Regions from separate parts of the Mesorhizobium sp. M0898 genome, predicted to be linked through region 1. Evidence: predicted binding sites of a transcription regulator. Region 1 holds the regulator's gene; the other holds the start of a gene.

Region 1 (7,294 bases):
GGCGGAGCCGGTTGTGGCGCTCCGCACCCAGCCGCCGTTCAACGCCTCCGCCATGGACGGCTATGCCGTGCGGGCGGCCGATATCGCGTCCGTACCGGCAAGGCTTTCGGTGGTCGGCATGGCGCCGGCCGGACGCGGCTTTGCCGGAACGGTGCAGCAGCGGCAGGCCGTGCGCATCTTTACCGGCGCGCCGCTTCCCGAAGGCGCCGACACTATCGTCATCCAGGAGAACGTCCGCGATCTCGGTGGCGGCAGCGTCGAAGTGACGGAACGGACGGTGCAGGGGCGCAACATCCGCCGCCTCGGGCTCGATTTCGCCAAGGGCGATGTCCTGCTGCCCAAAGGCCGCCTGCTCGACCCGGCGGCCTTGTCGCTGGCGGCATCGGCCAATCACCCCGAGGTGCGCGTGGTCAAACGGCCGCTGGTCGCCATCATCGCCACCGGCGACGAATTACTGCCGCCGGGCAGCGATCTTGGCCCCGACCAGATCATCTCCTCCAACGCCTATGGTGTCGCCGCTGCCGCACAATCGGTCGGTGCACGCGCGCTCGACCTTGGCATCGCGCCGGACCGCAGGGAGGCGATCGCTGCGCTGGTTGAAAAGGCCGTGAAGGCTGGCGCGAACGTCATCGTCACGCTGGGCGGTGCCTCGGTCGGTGACCACGACTTCGTCCATGAGGTGCTGACCGGGCAAGGCATGACGCTCGATTTCTGGAAGATCGCCATGCGGCCGGGCAAGCCACTGATGTTCGGGCGGCTGGGAGACATTCGCTGCATCGGCCTGCCCGGCAATCCGGTGGCAAGCCTGGTCTGCACTCAGCTCTTCCTGAAGCCGCTGCTGGCGCGGCTCGGCGGCCGCGCCTTTCAGCAGGATATACGTCGGGCACGGCTCGGTGCCGCCATGCCGGCCAACGATCTCAGGCAAGATTATCTGCGGGCTGTTGTCATAGATGACGCCGGTACGCTCGTGGCGACGCCGTTCGGCATCCAGGACTCCTCGATGCTGAAAATGCTGGCCGATGCCGACGGGCTGATCGTTCGCGCGCCGTTCGCGCCTGCCGCGGCGGCGGGCTCCCCCTGCGACGTACTGATGCTACGCTGAACCTGCCTCACTCCGAAATCAAGGTCCGGGTCAGCGGATGGTCTGGATCGGCCAAACCGTCGATGATGTTGAAATGATGCCGGTCAGGCTCGACCACCGAGCTGGTCGCGGTACCCAGGCCGATCCAGATGTTGGCCAGCAACGCGCTCTGACGCAGGAATTCGGCGCGCTCGCCGCCGCCGGCCCAGCAGGTCAGGCGGGCCTTGTCCATCGGGCGCAGCAGCACCGGACTTTCGGCCTGCGCCTCGGCCTCATCGATCGCCAGCGTCTCGTTCATGCCGGTGCGCATGATCGGGCGCAAATCGTGCACCCCCGAGATCGACACCACATGACGAACGCGCCGGACGACTTCGGGCGCCAGCGGCGTCGTCGCCGTGACCATCCGGCTAACAAGATGGCCGCCGGCCGAGTGCCCGGTCAGCATCAGCGGCCCTGCAACGATCGCCGCCGCCTTGCCGATCGCCGCGCCGACTTCCTTGACGATGCCGCCGATGCGTATCTGCGGACAGAGCGTGTAGGACGGCATCGCCACCGCATAGCCGCGATCAACAGGGCCAGCGGCAAGATGCGACCAGAAATTCTTGTCGAATTCCATCCAGTAGCCGCCATGAACGAACACCACGAGTCCCTTGGGCTTGATGGCCGGCAGGAAAAGATCGAGCCGGTTGCGTGGGTTGTCGCCATAGGCCATGTCGAGCCGCGCCCTGCCCTCGGTCGAAAGCACGTCGCGGAAAACCCGCGCGGGCTCGATCCAGGCCGCCGGCCAGCGATCGCTGCCGGCTATGTTGGCGCCGTTGGCATAGGCGTTGTCCCAATCGGCAATGTGACGTTCGAACACCCTGCGCCCTCCCTGGCATGGCCTTGCAACGTAGCCGTGAGCATCGCGCGGCGCGTCGTCGCCAGCCTCACGATTCCAGCTCTTGCATCAATCTCAAGTGACAGCTGCTTTGATGGCGAAGCGCGCATCCTTCCACGCACCGGTGTGCAGGATGTCCTCAAGCACTTTGACGGCCTGCCAGACATCGGCATAGCCGATATAGAGCGGGGTGAAGCCGAAGCGCATGGTCGATGGCGCGCGAAAATCGCCGATCACGCCACGTTCGATCAGCGCGCGCATGACCTGGTAGCCATGCTCATGCATGAATGAAATCTGGCTGCCGCGTTTTTCCCCATCGCGCGTGCTTTCGAGCGTGAGCCCGTACGTGCCGCACTTTGCCTCGACAAGCTCGATGAACAGATCCGCCAGCGCGATGCTCTTCTTGCGCACCGCCGTCATGTCGACATCGTTCCAGATGTCGAGCGCGCCCTTCAGCGTGCGCATCGACAAGACCGGCTGCGTGCCGCACAGAAACCGGCGGATGCCGGTGCCGGCCGCATAGCCTGGCTCGAAGGCGAAGGGCCGTGCATGGCCCCACCAGCCGGTGAGCGGCTGCTGGATGTCGGAAAGATGCCGCTCAGCCGCATAGATGAAGGCAGGCGCGCCCGGGCCGCCATTCAGATATTTGTAGGTGCAGCCAACGGCAAAATCGGCGTTTGCCTTGTCGAGTTCGACTGGCATCGCGCCGGCGGTGTGGCAGAGATCCCAGACGATCATCGCCCCGGCTTCCTGAGCCCTGCGCGTCAGCGCCGGCATGTCGCGCAGTTCGCCCGACTTATAGTTGACGTGGTTGACCAGCACCACAGCGGTGCGTTCGTCGATCAGCTCTTCGATGGTCGGCGCGTCGACTCCCGAGAGGCGCAGCAGCGTATCTTTTCGCGTCGAAACCACACCCTCAGCCATGTAGAGGTCCGTCGGAAAACTATCGCCCTCGGCGACGATGACCTGCCGCTCCGGTCGCATGGCCATGGCGGCGTGCAGCAGCTTGTAGATGTTGACCGATGTCGTGTCGCAGACCACCGTCTGGCCGGCCGCGGCACCGATCAGGCGCCCGAGCTGGTCGCCAAGTTCAAGCGGCATGTTGAACCAGCCGGCGGTGTTCCATGCGCGGATGAGATCATACGACCATTCTTCGGTCGCGGCCTTGTGCAGTTCATCGAAAGCGGCACGTGAAGCAGCTCCTAGCGAATTGCCGTCGAGATAGATCACTCCTTGCGGCAACACAAAGCGGTCGCGCATCGCGCGCAGCGGATCCGCGGCATCCATCGCCTTTATGGCCACGAGATCGGGAATTCCTGTCATGATTTGTCTGCTCCCCCAAGATCCAACGCAACGTCGGACACGCATCGACTGTTCTTCCATTACTTGGTTGCGCGCAGCAAGGCTCCACCGGCGAGAAGCAGCCTGACCAGGCGGTGGAAACCGGGACTTAACCCGAGGTTGGCGTTTTGAGTTCGTTTCGTTCACGGTGCATTGACCAAACCGCACAGTCGATACGGGTTCAATTCCGTGCCTTTTGCCGACCGACGGCCGATGCCAGTGCCGCCTTCTAGGAGGCCAGAAGGGCGCAAACGAAAGCAGAATCAAGGCGATGAGGCTCGCGGCGGTGAAAATGCGGTACGCCGGTAGGGGACGTCGTTTGTTTCCCGAGCCTTAACGCATTCATTAAACTTTAAACAGTTGCGGAACACAACTGGAACAGATAGTGTTTGTTCTGGGTTTGTTTTTCTGATTCTGTTGGGGGTCGCTATGCTGACACGCAAACAACACGAACTGCTTATGTTCATCCACGAAAGGTTGAAGGAAAGCGGTATCCCGCCTTCATTCGACGAGATGAAGGAAGCGCTCGACCTGGCTTCCAAATCCGGAATCCACCGGCTGATTACGGCGCTGGAGGAGCGCGGCTTCATTCGCCGTTTGCCCAACCGGGCCCGTGCGCTGGAGGTGCTACGCCTGCCTGACTCGATCGCCCCCGGCCTCAATGCGGCACGCAAGTTCTCGCCGAGTGTCATCCAGGGCAGTCTTGGGCAAGGCGCCCCTCGGCAAGGCAAGCCGACATCGTCGCGCGTGCCCGCAGCCGGAAATGACGACGATGTCGTCGCCGCCGTTTCGATCCCGGTGATGGGCCGCATCGCTGCCGGTGTGCCGATCGACGCCATCCAGCACCAGACGCATTCGATTTCGGTGCCGCCGGATATGATCATGGGCGGCGAGCATTATGCGCTGGAGGTCAAAGGCGATTCGATGATCGAGGCCGGCATTTTCGACGGCGACACGGTGATCATCCGCAATGCCGATACGGCGAGCCCCGGTGAGATCGTGGTGGCACTGGTCGACGAGGAGGAAGCGACGCTGAAGCGGTTCCGCCGCAAGGGCGCCTCGATCGCCCTGGAAGCCGCCAATCCGGCCTACGAGACGCGCATCTTCGGACCAGACAGGGTCAAGGTGCAGGGCAAGCTCGTCGGACTGATCCGCCGCTACTGAGCTCCGCCCTTGGCGCCGGCTTTGGGGTTGTCGGCCCGGCGGTATGGCGGCAGGCCCCGTGCCGCGCGTGAAAATTTCCGCTGCACGTGCCAGGGCCGGTATGATTTTTCGACGGCGAAGCGGATCTCGGCGCGTGTTGCCGCTTGTGGATCGAAATAGACGGCGGCACTTCCCGCGCGCGCCAGTTGCCGTTTGGTGACGACGAGGACCAGCCGGTCGTAGTAGCAGGGGTTATGGGCGGTGGCGTCGTCGATGACGATCAAGCTGGCAAAGGCGCAGGCTGGCCGCGCAGTATCGCGGTCCTTGGCTTGCGCGATGATCGCGCCGGATGGATGCCTGGCAAGGCAGAGGCCGTCCGTGCAAATGAACGGCATGCCCGGCGGTAGGTCGGCCGGATCGGCAATGTCGAATTGCGGGTCGTTCTTTCCAGGTGTTTCCGGCGCGACGATAGCCTCTGATGTGAGCGCGCGTTTCCAGTTGTCGATGGTGAACTCATTCGGGCGTGCCCGGTTGACCGCGAGTTCACCGCTGCCGATCGGCAGCGCGACCAGCCGTGCGTCCTCCGAGACCAATACGTCGGGTATGCGTGTCTGCGTTGCCGTCAGCAAGCCGGCGAGCGCAAAAGGAAGTGCCGCCAGCCGCAACCACGTCGTCGCCATGCTGGCAATGACGAGGGCGATCGTCACCAGAAGGACGGATCTCAGCGAAATCAGCCCGACCGCATCGATCGGAGAGCGCTCCGAGATCCACCCGGACAGGGCGATCATCGCCGTCAGCCCCTTGCCCATGACATAGAGAAAAGGGCCATCCGCACCGAACGGCATCGCCAGCGCGCTGAGAACGGCGAAGGGCATGACGACCAGTGACACGATGGGCATGATGGCCAGATTGGCGAACAGGCTGAGCGGCGCCACGCGCTGGAAATGCCATATGGCGAAAAGCGCCGTGGCGCTCCCTGCAATGATCGAGGTCATCGCCAGACCGCACATGCCCAGCAGGACCTTTCGAGTGGCAAAGCGTAGCGGCGACTGCCGCGGCGGCGGCGTGGTGGCCCTGCCGGCGCGGTAATCGGACCAGCCTGCATAGGCGCCGACAAGGGCCGCCGTCGCGGCGAAGGACATCTGGAAACTCGGACCGACCACCTCGTGCGGCGACACCAGGATGACCGCGATGGCCGAGATCGCCAGGTTGCGCATGGTGAGCGCGGCCCGGTCGAACAGCACGGCGATAAGCATCACCGCCAGCATGATGAAGCTGCGTTCGGCCGCCACGACAATGCCGGAAAAGACGAGGTAGGCCGCAATCGAAAAAAGCGCGGCGGCCGCGGCATATTTCTTGACCGGCCGTCGCGATGAGAAATCGGGAAACAGCGCGAAGGCACCCCGCAGCAGCGCCATGATGGTGCCGGCGACCAACGCCATATGCAGCCCCGAGATGGAGATGATGTGGTAGATGCCGGTGCGCCGCATCGCTTCGTTGATCTCCTCGGGAATGCCGGCGCGCACGCCGACGATCAGCGCAGCAGCAATCTCGCCCTCGGCACCGCCGATGCGGCTGCGGATATGGTCGGCGATGGATTCACGCGCGTCTTCGATCGCGGAAGAAAGCTGCGCGGCAAGCGGCATGCTGTCCGACGACACGATTTTCGGATTGCCGAGAAAAAAGCCGCTGCCGCCGATACCGGCGAAATAGCTGTCGAAGGAGAAATCATAGCTGTCGGGCCGCACCGGGCCGGTCGGCGGCAGCAGCCGCACATAGCCGGTGATCTCGGAACCGGCGGTCAGCTCAGCCGGTATCTTCATCGCCGAAACGCGGACCCGTTCCGGCATGTAGCGCAGTGTCGGCCTGGCGGTTGAGATCACATCGATTGTCAGCCTGATGCGGCCGCTCGCCATGGGCTCGTACGATACGACGCGACCCGTCAGCCGCGTCGAGATTTCGGAGCCGAGCATATGCGTTCCGACACGCCATGTTTCGAACTTGGCGGCAAGTACGCCAAGCGCGCAGAGCAGCGCCACCATGAAGCACAGGCGCGTCCTGGGCCATGACCGCGAGACGACGGCACAAAGGGTCGCGAGGAGCGCGATTGCGATCGGCTGTGGAAAGGCCGGCTCCACCGACAGCCCGAAATAAACGACCACCCCGCATGCGAGGAACACCGGCACCAGCAGGAAGGCGATGCCGCGGTCGAGTTCCAGACCGGCCGCTGTGGTTACGCTGTTGCGGATACGGGACGGTGACGGGAGGCGGAAACGCCTGCGCAGGCGTACGATAGGCTCGCCCGCGGGCACGAGAACCGTTGCTGGGTCGCTGGCCGGCAGCGACGGAGCATCGAAGCGCGGAGCAGGTAGCAATGCCGGTGCCGGCAGGACAGGCGGGGGAGCGGCAAACAGCAAGCGTTCGCTGACGTCGCTGCCAACGTCCTCGCCCTCGCCCGCACCACGGCCTCGCACAGCCATCGGGTCTGCCCCTTGCGCCCTCGACCTCCTATGCTACATGAACGCGCAACGCGCGAAAGTCCGCAAACCCACTTCCTTCGCCCGCCTGAGAGTTCCATGCCCGATAAGGTCGTCACCCGTTTTGCCCCCTCGCCCACCGGCTATCTGCACATTGGCGGCGCGCGCACGGCGCTGTTCAACTGGCTGTACGCCAAGCACACGGGCGGCACGATGCTGCTGCGTATAGAGGATACCGACCGTGAGCGGTCGACGGATGCGGCGACGGCAGCCATTCTCGACGGGCTTTCCTGGCTCGGACTCACCTGGGACGGCGCGCCTGTCTCGCAGTTCGAGCGCGCGCCGCGCCATCGCGAGGTGGCCGAGGAGCTGGTG
Region 2 (7,294 bases), on a different contig from region 1:
CACGACCAACTGGACCGAAGATAAATTCACAAGTCCGCAGCCTTCAACCTCATTCCGGCGACTTGGCAACCAAAGTGTAATCGAGGCTCACAATTCCTTTTCGGCCAGCTCGCGAAACGCGTCGGGAACCGATCGCCGCAGTCCGAGGGCGACCGAGGCGTAGCCGACCGCCTCCCAGCCGAAGCGGTCGCGGATCTTGTCGACGGCGCGATCCGCGGTCCAGCGCGCCGCGCCCTTGCTGGTGCCGGGGCGGCGGCGATCGTCGTCGAGCCCGAGCGGCAGTTCCAGTTGCAGGCCGGCATGCTGCTCCAGATGCGATACGGCGATCGCCAGCAGCGAGATTGTCTTTTCGTGCGGATGGTCGATGAGCACCTTGCGCACCAGCGCCTCGGCGATCTCGGCCAGCATGGCGGTTGCCGATATCGGCTGGTCGAGCGTGATCGAGCGCGTCACCGAGCGCAAATCGGCAAAGCGGACGCGAACCGTCACCGTGCGGCCGGGCCGGGATTTCGCCCGCAATCTTGTGGCGACCCTGTCGGCCAGATGCAGCAAAGCGGGCACGAAGACTTCCTCGTCGGCCGGTTTTCGGCCAAGCGCCGACTGCGCACCCGCCGAGCGCGCCCGGCGCTGCGTCTCGAGCTTGCGCGGATCGCGGTTCCACGCCAGCGCGTTGAGTTTCTCTCCCGCCGCCGACCCGAGCAGGCGCTCAAGCGCCCCACCATTGGTCTTCGCCAGCTCGCCGATGGTGTTGACGCCGATGCCGGCCAGCCGCTGCCTGGTGACCGGGCCGACGCCCCACATCAGCTCGACCGGCAGGTGGTGCAGGAACTCCAGCTCGTGGCGCGGATCGACCACCACCAGCCCGTCCGGTTTTGCGACCTGTGAGGCAATCTTGGCCAGATGCTTGGTGCGGGCTACGCCGACCGAGATCGGCAGGCCGAGCTCGGCCCGCACGCGGCGGCGGATCTTGCCGGCGATCTCGGCCGGCGAGCCGAACAAATGGGTGCAGCCGGCGACGTCGGCAAAGGCCTCGTCGATCGAAATGCGCTCGACCACCGGCGTGAAATCGCCAAGCACCTTGATTGCCGCATCGCCCAGCCGCTGATAGTCCTTGAAATGGCCGCCGACGAAGACGAGTTGCGGGCAGAGTTCCCGCGCCCGCCGTCCCGGCATACCGCCGCGCACGCCGAACGCCTTGGCTTCATAGGATGCGGCAAGCACTACCCCGCCGCCGACGGCAATCGGCTTGCCGCGCAAGGCCGGGTCGAGCAACTGTTCGACCGAGGCATAGAAGGCATCCAGATCCGCGTGGAGGATGTTGGCTTCCATCCGGCCCGTTCGCCCGCGGCGGTTCGAACGCCGCATTGTCTCGAGTTGTGATGAGAACATAAAGAGAACATTTTGGGTGGATTGTCAAGCAGCGCGGAGGCTGCCGCAGATGACGAGCGCGCGGCAAATGTTCAGCCGCGCAACCGATCGCGGGCCTGCATCAGCGCGAATCCCAACAGGTTCTCGCCACGCCACAGCAGCGGGTTCACCGCCCTCTCGTCATCCGCCGCAAGGCCGATACCCCACACCCGGTCGACAGGGCTCGCCTCGACCAGCACCCGGTCATGCGTCGACAACAGATATTCGCGCAGCGCCGCGTTCTGACGGAACTTCTGAAAGCTCCCTTCACTGACGATGCGATATTTGTCTGCATCCCATTTGGTGCCATCGAAGCCGCTCACCTGGCGGCCAAGCTGCTTTGCCTGCTTGGGGCTCGCCGCCCTGAGGATTTGTGTTGCCGTCGGAACATCACCGAACAGTCGTGCCTTCTCGGCCATCATCCAGTGTTCGGCAGTCGGATAGCTCAAGCCATCGACGGTAAAGGGCGCATGCCACCACTGGCTGAAGCACGACGTGGTTATTCGGCCGTCCTTAGACGGCTGATGGCCCCAGAAGAACAGGAACTTCTGCCGGGGCTTTGCGCGAAAGGTTTTCTCAAGCCAGGTTCGGTCGTAAATCATGGGCGGATGGAGCAGGGCGAAAGGCCGGCTTGTCAATGCTCCATCCATAGTGGGTAGCGAAGATGAGCGGTGGGCGCTGAATGCGATGAAATGCTGATCTACAGCGCCATCTTGTAGCCGAGATGACTGGCGGTGAAGCCGAGGCGCTCGTAGAAAGCGTGCGCCTCCCGTCGACCTTTGTCCGTGGTGAGCTGGACGAAGCTGCAATTGCGCGAACGGCATGTTTCAATCGCCCATTCGATCATCAGCTTGCCGACGCCGCGCGAGCGCCATTGCCGGGCGACGCGAACGCCTTCGATCTGGCCGCGCCAGGCACCTTTTCTCGAAATGCCTGGAAGGAAGCTGAGCTGCAGTGTTCCGACCACTTGCCCGGCGTTGACGGCGACGGCCAGCAACTGGTTGGGATCGGTATCGATTGCGCTGAAGGCATCGAGATAGGATGGCGCAAGCGGCGTGGACGGGTCTTCCCGGTCTGCGCCGAGCACATCGTCGGCAAGCATTGCAACGATCGCCGGCAGGTCGGGCGCCTGCGCGCGACGGAATTCGATCTCACTCATCGCGTGGAGACATACGGCGCGGTGTCGGCGATCGCAATATCCGTTTTGACAGGGAGGCCCGCGCGCCTTCAGGTCGCCTCGAGCGCCCAGAGGCGGTGGCCGTAGCGGCGGAAGAAGCGGGCGAAGAGGTGCTGCTGCCTGGCGCGGGTGAGGTCGGCGGCGCGCCTTTCCTGTCGCCAGTGCGGCATGTTGCGGAACATCGACAGGAAGCGGGCGACATCCTCGAGTGCCTCCTCGGCTGACTGCGCCGGGCGGATCGCCGCCAGGAACAGAGCGCGGCTCGGCTTCATCCGGTCGATCGCCGCCTTGCGCTGGCGATGACCCTGGCGTGCCTTGCGGATGCCGTCCTGGCGGATGGCCGCGAAAGCGGCAAGCATGGCCGGGCTGTCGCCGCTATAGCCGCAGGCATGGGCGAACTGGGCTGGGTCCATCGTCATTCCCTTGCTGCCGGCCGGCCGCGGTTCTGTTGCTCGCGCCGATTCCAGTCCTCGCCACGTATAAGCATAACTCAAATAATTGAACAAGTGAAACTTTCACGTTGATGTAAGCGGAACCGACTCGACTCCGCTCCAAAAACCGATAATGTTGCGAACAAAGCAGGAACAACGATGGGGATGACCATGGCATTGGCAGGCAAGGAAGCGACGATCGCCGATGTTGTCTCGATTGCCGTCGAATGCATCGACTGCGGCCGTAACAGGTGGTGGAAGCCGGCCGAGCTCAAGCGGCATGGGGTGAGGCCGGAGACACCGCTGGCCGCACTTTCGGGGCGCCTGATCTGCAAGGCCTGCCGGGCCGACGGCCTGCCGGGCGCCGCCGTCTCGATCCAGGCCGCCTTCATCGACGACCGGCAACGGACCCGCGCCGAGGCGCGCCTGCTCAACGGTCGAGAGCTGCAGTCGAGGCGGGCTTGAGGGGGCGGGCGTGCTGCTCTTCCCTTCTCCCCTTGTGGGAGAAGGTGGCCGAGCGAAGCTCGGTCGGATGAGGGGTGTTGGACGGATCGCTACCTTGATGGCGTAAGTGCTTAAAAATCGCTTCTACATTTCCTCCGCCGCGTTCCTTCCAGCACACCTCATCCGGCTCGCGCTGTGCGCCGATCCACCTTCTCCCACAAGGGGAGAAGGCAACAAGCCTCAATACCCCAGCAGTTCCTTGAGCGGGATGACGCGGAAGACGTTCTTGATGGCGTAGCGGTTGAAGGACAGCGTCTTGGGCGGGTTGTACTGTTCGACGATCAGCTCGGCGGCGGTGCGCTTGACCAGCTTCTTGATGAAGGCTTTGCCGTTTTGCTCGTTCTCCTCGGGCAGGGTCTCGATCACCACATGGTCGCCGGGCAACGCTTCGCGGCCGCCGCAATAGATCATCTCGCCGGGCTCGTAGCGCGGCACCATCGAATCGCTCAGCACGTGCAGCGCAAACACATTGCGCAGATGCCGGATCCCCGGCGGCCGCTGGACATAGCCGGCCGGCTGGCCGTTGAAGGTGAAGTCGCCATCGTCGCCGCCGACGGCGGTGCCGAGAAGCTGGATGTCCATCGGCCCGGCGGGCAGGGGGCCGGGATCGGTGACGATCTCGGCATCGGCGACCGGTCCGGCATCTTCGAGGAAAACGACCTCGCCCTTGCCGAGCGCCACCGGGTCGACGCGCAGGAAAGCGGCGGTCTTCAAAAGGTTCTCGGTCTTGGGCAGGTTGCGCCCGGTCTCCCAATTGCCGACGGCAGCGACGTCGGTGTCGTTGTGCTCGGCAATGTGACGCATCACCAGGCCGCGCTGCTTGCGCGCCCGGCGGATCGCCGCTCCGACCTTGATCGACAGTGCAGTTTTCGCCATGGCTCCATCTGAGGCATAAGATTCGGTTTCGTCTATGCAAGAATCGCTTGCATTATGATTTGAGTTATGCTCTTATGTAGGCATGCACAAGTCGCTTCGCCAGCTTTCGGTCCTTGAATCCGCCGTTCAGCGCGCCGGCAGCGCTCGCCTGGAGGCGGTAGCGCAACCGATCGCCGGGGCCATGCATGTGCCAACCCTGTCCCCCTCGTCGCGGCTGTCCTCCTCCCCGGCCGGGACGATGCCCGAGGCTCGCGCCTCGGATCCGGCAGCCCAACCGGCCGGAACGGCCGGAGCCGTTCCCCTCACGGCTCCGGCCACGAATTGCCTGCCGGCCGGCAATGCGGAAGCCGCGGTTTCCTGCATCCGCACCGAAGACGGCACGGTCATCGCCTTCGACGAGCGGACGGGCAAGGCAGTGTCCGGCGCAACAAGGCAGGCGGCCGAGATGAAGCTCGATCGCAGCAGACCACGCGAAGGCTGACCGGCCTTCGAGCCTGAGGCCGGCAAAGCCGGCGCCGCACACAACCATTTTTGCAGGGAATGAAACATCATGGCCGCCCGCTATTCCGCCTCGGAACTGGAACAAATCGAGAACTGGCTGATGGGCGGACTGTCGGCCGCGAAGATCGCCACCCGGTTGACCGCGCTGCGCGGCCGCCCGGCCTCGCGTGCAGCCATCATCGGCATCGTCCACCGCACCGCCCGTTTGCGCACCATCGGCCTTGCCAGATCCAAGGGCTGGTGTGGCGGACGCTCTGGGGGCCGGCTCGGAATTTCGGCGCCTGAGCCATCAAGCACTGCTGATCAAGCGGAGTCGGCTCCGAAGGCCGAGCCACGCTGCCGCCCGGCAAGGCTGTCGGCCAGGCTGGCGCCGCCGGCCTGGCAGCCGGGTCCGGCTCGGATCACCGGGACCGACGGCGCGCCGCTCGAAATGCCGGCGCCGCGCCCGATCGCCGCCGGCGGTCGCCAGCCGCATTTCGGCGCCATGCGCTTCATCGATTGCCTGTTCGAGCGCTGCCGCGCGCCGCTCGATACGACGCTGCAGGAGGATGCGGAAAACGACGCTCCCGGCAGCCGGCCAGGTTTGGACATGCTGTGCTGCGGAATGCGCACGAACCCATCGAAAAGCTACTGCGCCTATCACGCGGCGCGCTTCCTGCGCACGCTGCCGGCCGAAGCGATTTGAGCCCGCTGCAATGAGGCTGGAAGTTAGCCAGAGCCCGACGACCAAAACCCAGGAGGACCGAGCCGATGAGCACCAAAACCGCCCAAAAGGTCAAAGCCAGGCCACCGAGATTGCCGAAAGGCGAGGCCGAGCAGGTGCGCATCCGCAAGGAGATCGGCCATGATTTCGCACTGAAGGACGACCGGTTCGGCCGCAAGCGGCTGGCGAAGGGGACGCAGGAAGGAGCGCGCCTCTATGAGGTCTCCAATGACGGCCACACAGCGACCGGCGGCATCGTGCGGGTGCGCAACGTGGACCCGCTGAGCGGCCTCACCTCGCTGTCGCGCCAGCAGCGCGAGGCGGGCATGCGCTACCGCCAGGATTTCCGCAACTCGTCCGAGGCAACCGCCAAGCCGATGGCCTGGGCCGAGCGCGTCGACGGCGGCCGCACCGGCAGCGGCGTCGCCGAACACATCCTGTCCGCCGGCCGCGACCATGCCGAGGCCACCAGGGCGCTTGCCCACTGGGAGATCGCCGGCATCGTGCAAAAGGTCTGCTGTGCCGACGCAACGGTCAAGAGCCTGGCCGAACAGGCCGGCGAGCCGCGCGACGTGGTGGTGAAACTACTCAAGATCGGGCTCGACATATTGGCCGTGCATTACGGCATGATGCTGATGCGCAAGCCGAGGTGAGAAGCCCCGCCGATCCGGCCGGCACTACCGGCCGGATCGATCCGTCAACGACGGCAGACACGGATTCTTTCGATAATCCGGTGGTGATGACGCCAGTGCCTGATGACTTCGGTGTGGCAGCGCCGGTGGTACCGGTACCGGTAGCGCGGCGCGTAGTCCTCGTTATAGACATCATAGCGGTAACGGGGAACGTACTCATCGTCGTAATCGGAATACCGATGGTGGCGATAGTAATAGTCGTCGTCGTCATAGCCGTTGCCGATGCCGATCGTGACGCTGCCGCCGGCATTCGCCGGGCCGATCACGGAAGCCGCCGATGCGATGGCGATCACCGAGGCAAGCAGGAGCTTCTTCATAGCTACCTCCTTCTTTAACGTCCCTCTAATAGAAAAACCCCCGAGGGGCAGCCTCGTTCCATAGATTGGCAAGATGTAACGAACGGACGAGCCCGAAGTTTAGCGCCTGCTGGCGCGAAAACGCCGCTGGCTGCGCCGGGGTCGGATCGTCGACGCAGCGTGGCCGCTCCTCTCATCAAACAGCGGCAATCGCGCGTCAGTCCCGTTTTTTGCCGACGTCTGCCTACAGAACATGGCCCAATTCCAGCAAAACGAACGCGGTCGCACCCAGCACAGCGAGGGCGTAGGCCGCATAAAGAACAAGCAGCATTACCTCAAAGTCCCGGACGAAGCTTGCGGCAATCCTGGTCTCCTTAGGCTCTGCTTTCTCGATGCGGTCGGTTTCCAGCTCCTCCGTTGCCACGACGAGGCAGACAATCCTGTCGTTGTCGGCCGCCTGCAATATCCGTTCCGTCAAATCGACTGCAATCACTGGATCATCGGCCAACTGATCCCGCGATAGCCGGCTTTCAGTGACGGTCTGGATTTCACGCTTTCTCACGCACGCATAATTGCGTTGACTAAATTAGGTTCCACTAAAATATATAGATTGCCTCGACCCGATCACGACGTGGTGAGGCGTGAGCCCAGCTGGGCGGGGAACCGCCGCCCGAGGTCCGCATTTGTCGACTGTCGGGGCGAATCGC

The links. Region 1 encodes LexA, which represses DNA repair genes until DNA is damaged. Its sites were predicted from a motif close to TGTTCNNNNTGTGTTCNG; they were not measured.
Region 2: the regulator LexA is predicted to act here: its motif matches at 1,382-1,399, upstream of dinB (DNA polymerase IV).

Annotation. Positions count from the first base shown of each region.
Region 1 is NZ_JAMYOE010000001.1:73,697-80,990, forward strand. Features, by position in the region: gene NKH90_RS00390 (molybdopterin molybdotransferase MoeA) at 1-1,102, shown strand, start outside; gene NKH90_RS00395 (hormone-sensitive lipase) at 1,110-1,940, opposite strand; gene kynU (kynureninase) at 2,034-3,281, opposite strand; gene lexA (transcriptional repressor LexA) at 3,729-4,463, shown strand; gene NKH90_RS00410 (ComEC/Rec2 family competence protein) at 4,457-6,922, opposite strand; gene gltX (glutamate--tRNA ligase) at 7,019-7,294, shown strand, end outside.
Region 2 is NZ_JAMYOE010000012.1:124,583-131,876, reverse strand. Features, by position in the region: gene dinB (DNA polymerase IV) at 88-1,329, opposite strand; gene ybiA (riboflavin biosynthesis intermediates N-glycosidase) at 1,461-2,009, opposite strand; gene NKH90_RS15950 (GNAT family N-acetyltransferase) at 2,108-2,566, opposite strand; gene NKH90_RS15945 (hypothetical protein) at 2,635-3,003, opposite strand; gene NKH90_RS15940 (hypothetical protein) at 3,181-3,480, shown strand; gene NKH90_RS15935 (XRE family transcriptional regulator) at 3,700-4,395, opposite strand; gene NKH90_RS15930 (hypothetical protein) at 4,478-4,876, shown strand; gene NKH90_RS15925 (high mobility group family protein) at 4,946-5,581, shown strand; gene NKH90_RS15920 (DUF6456 domain-containing protein) at 5,647-6,252, shown strand; gene NKH90_RS15915 (hypothetical protein) at 6,297-6,608, opposite strand; gene NKH90_RS15910 (hypothetical protein) at 6,832-7,149, opposite strand.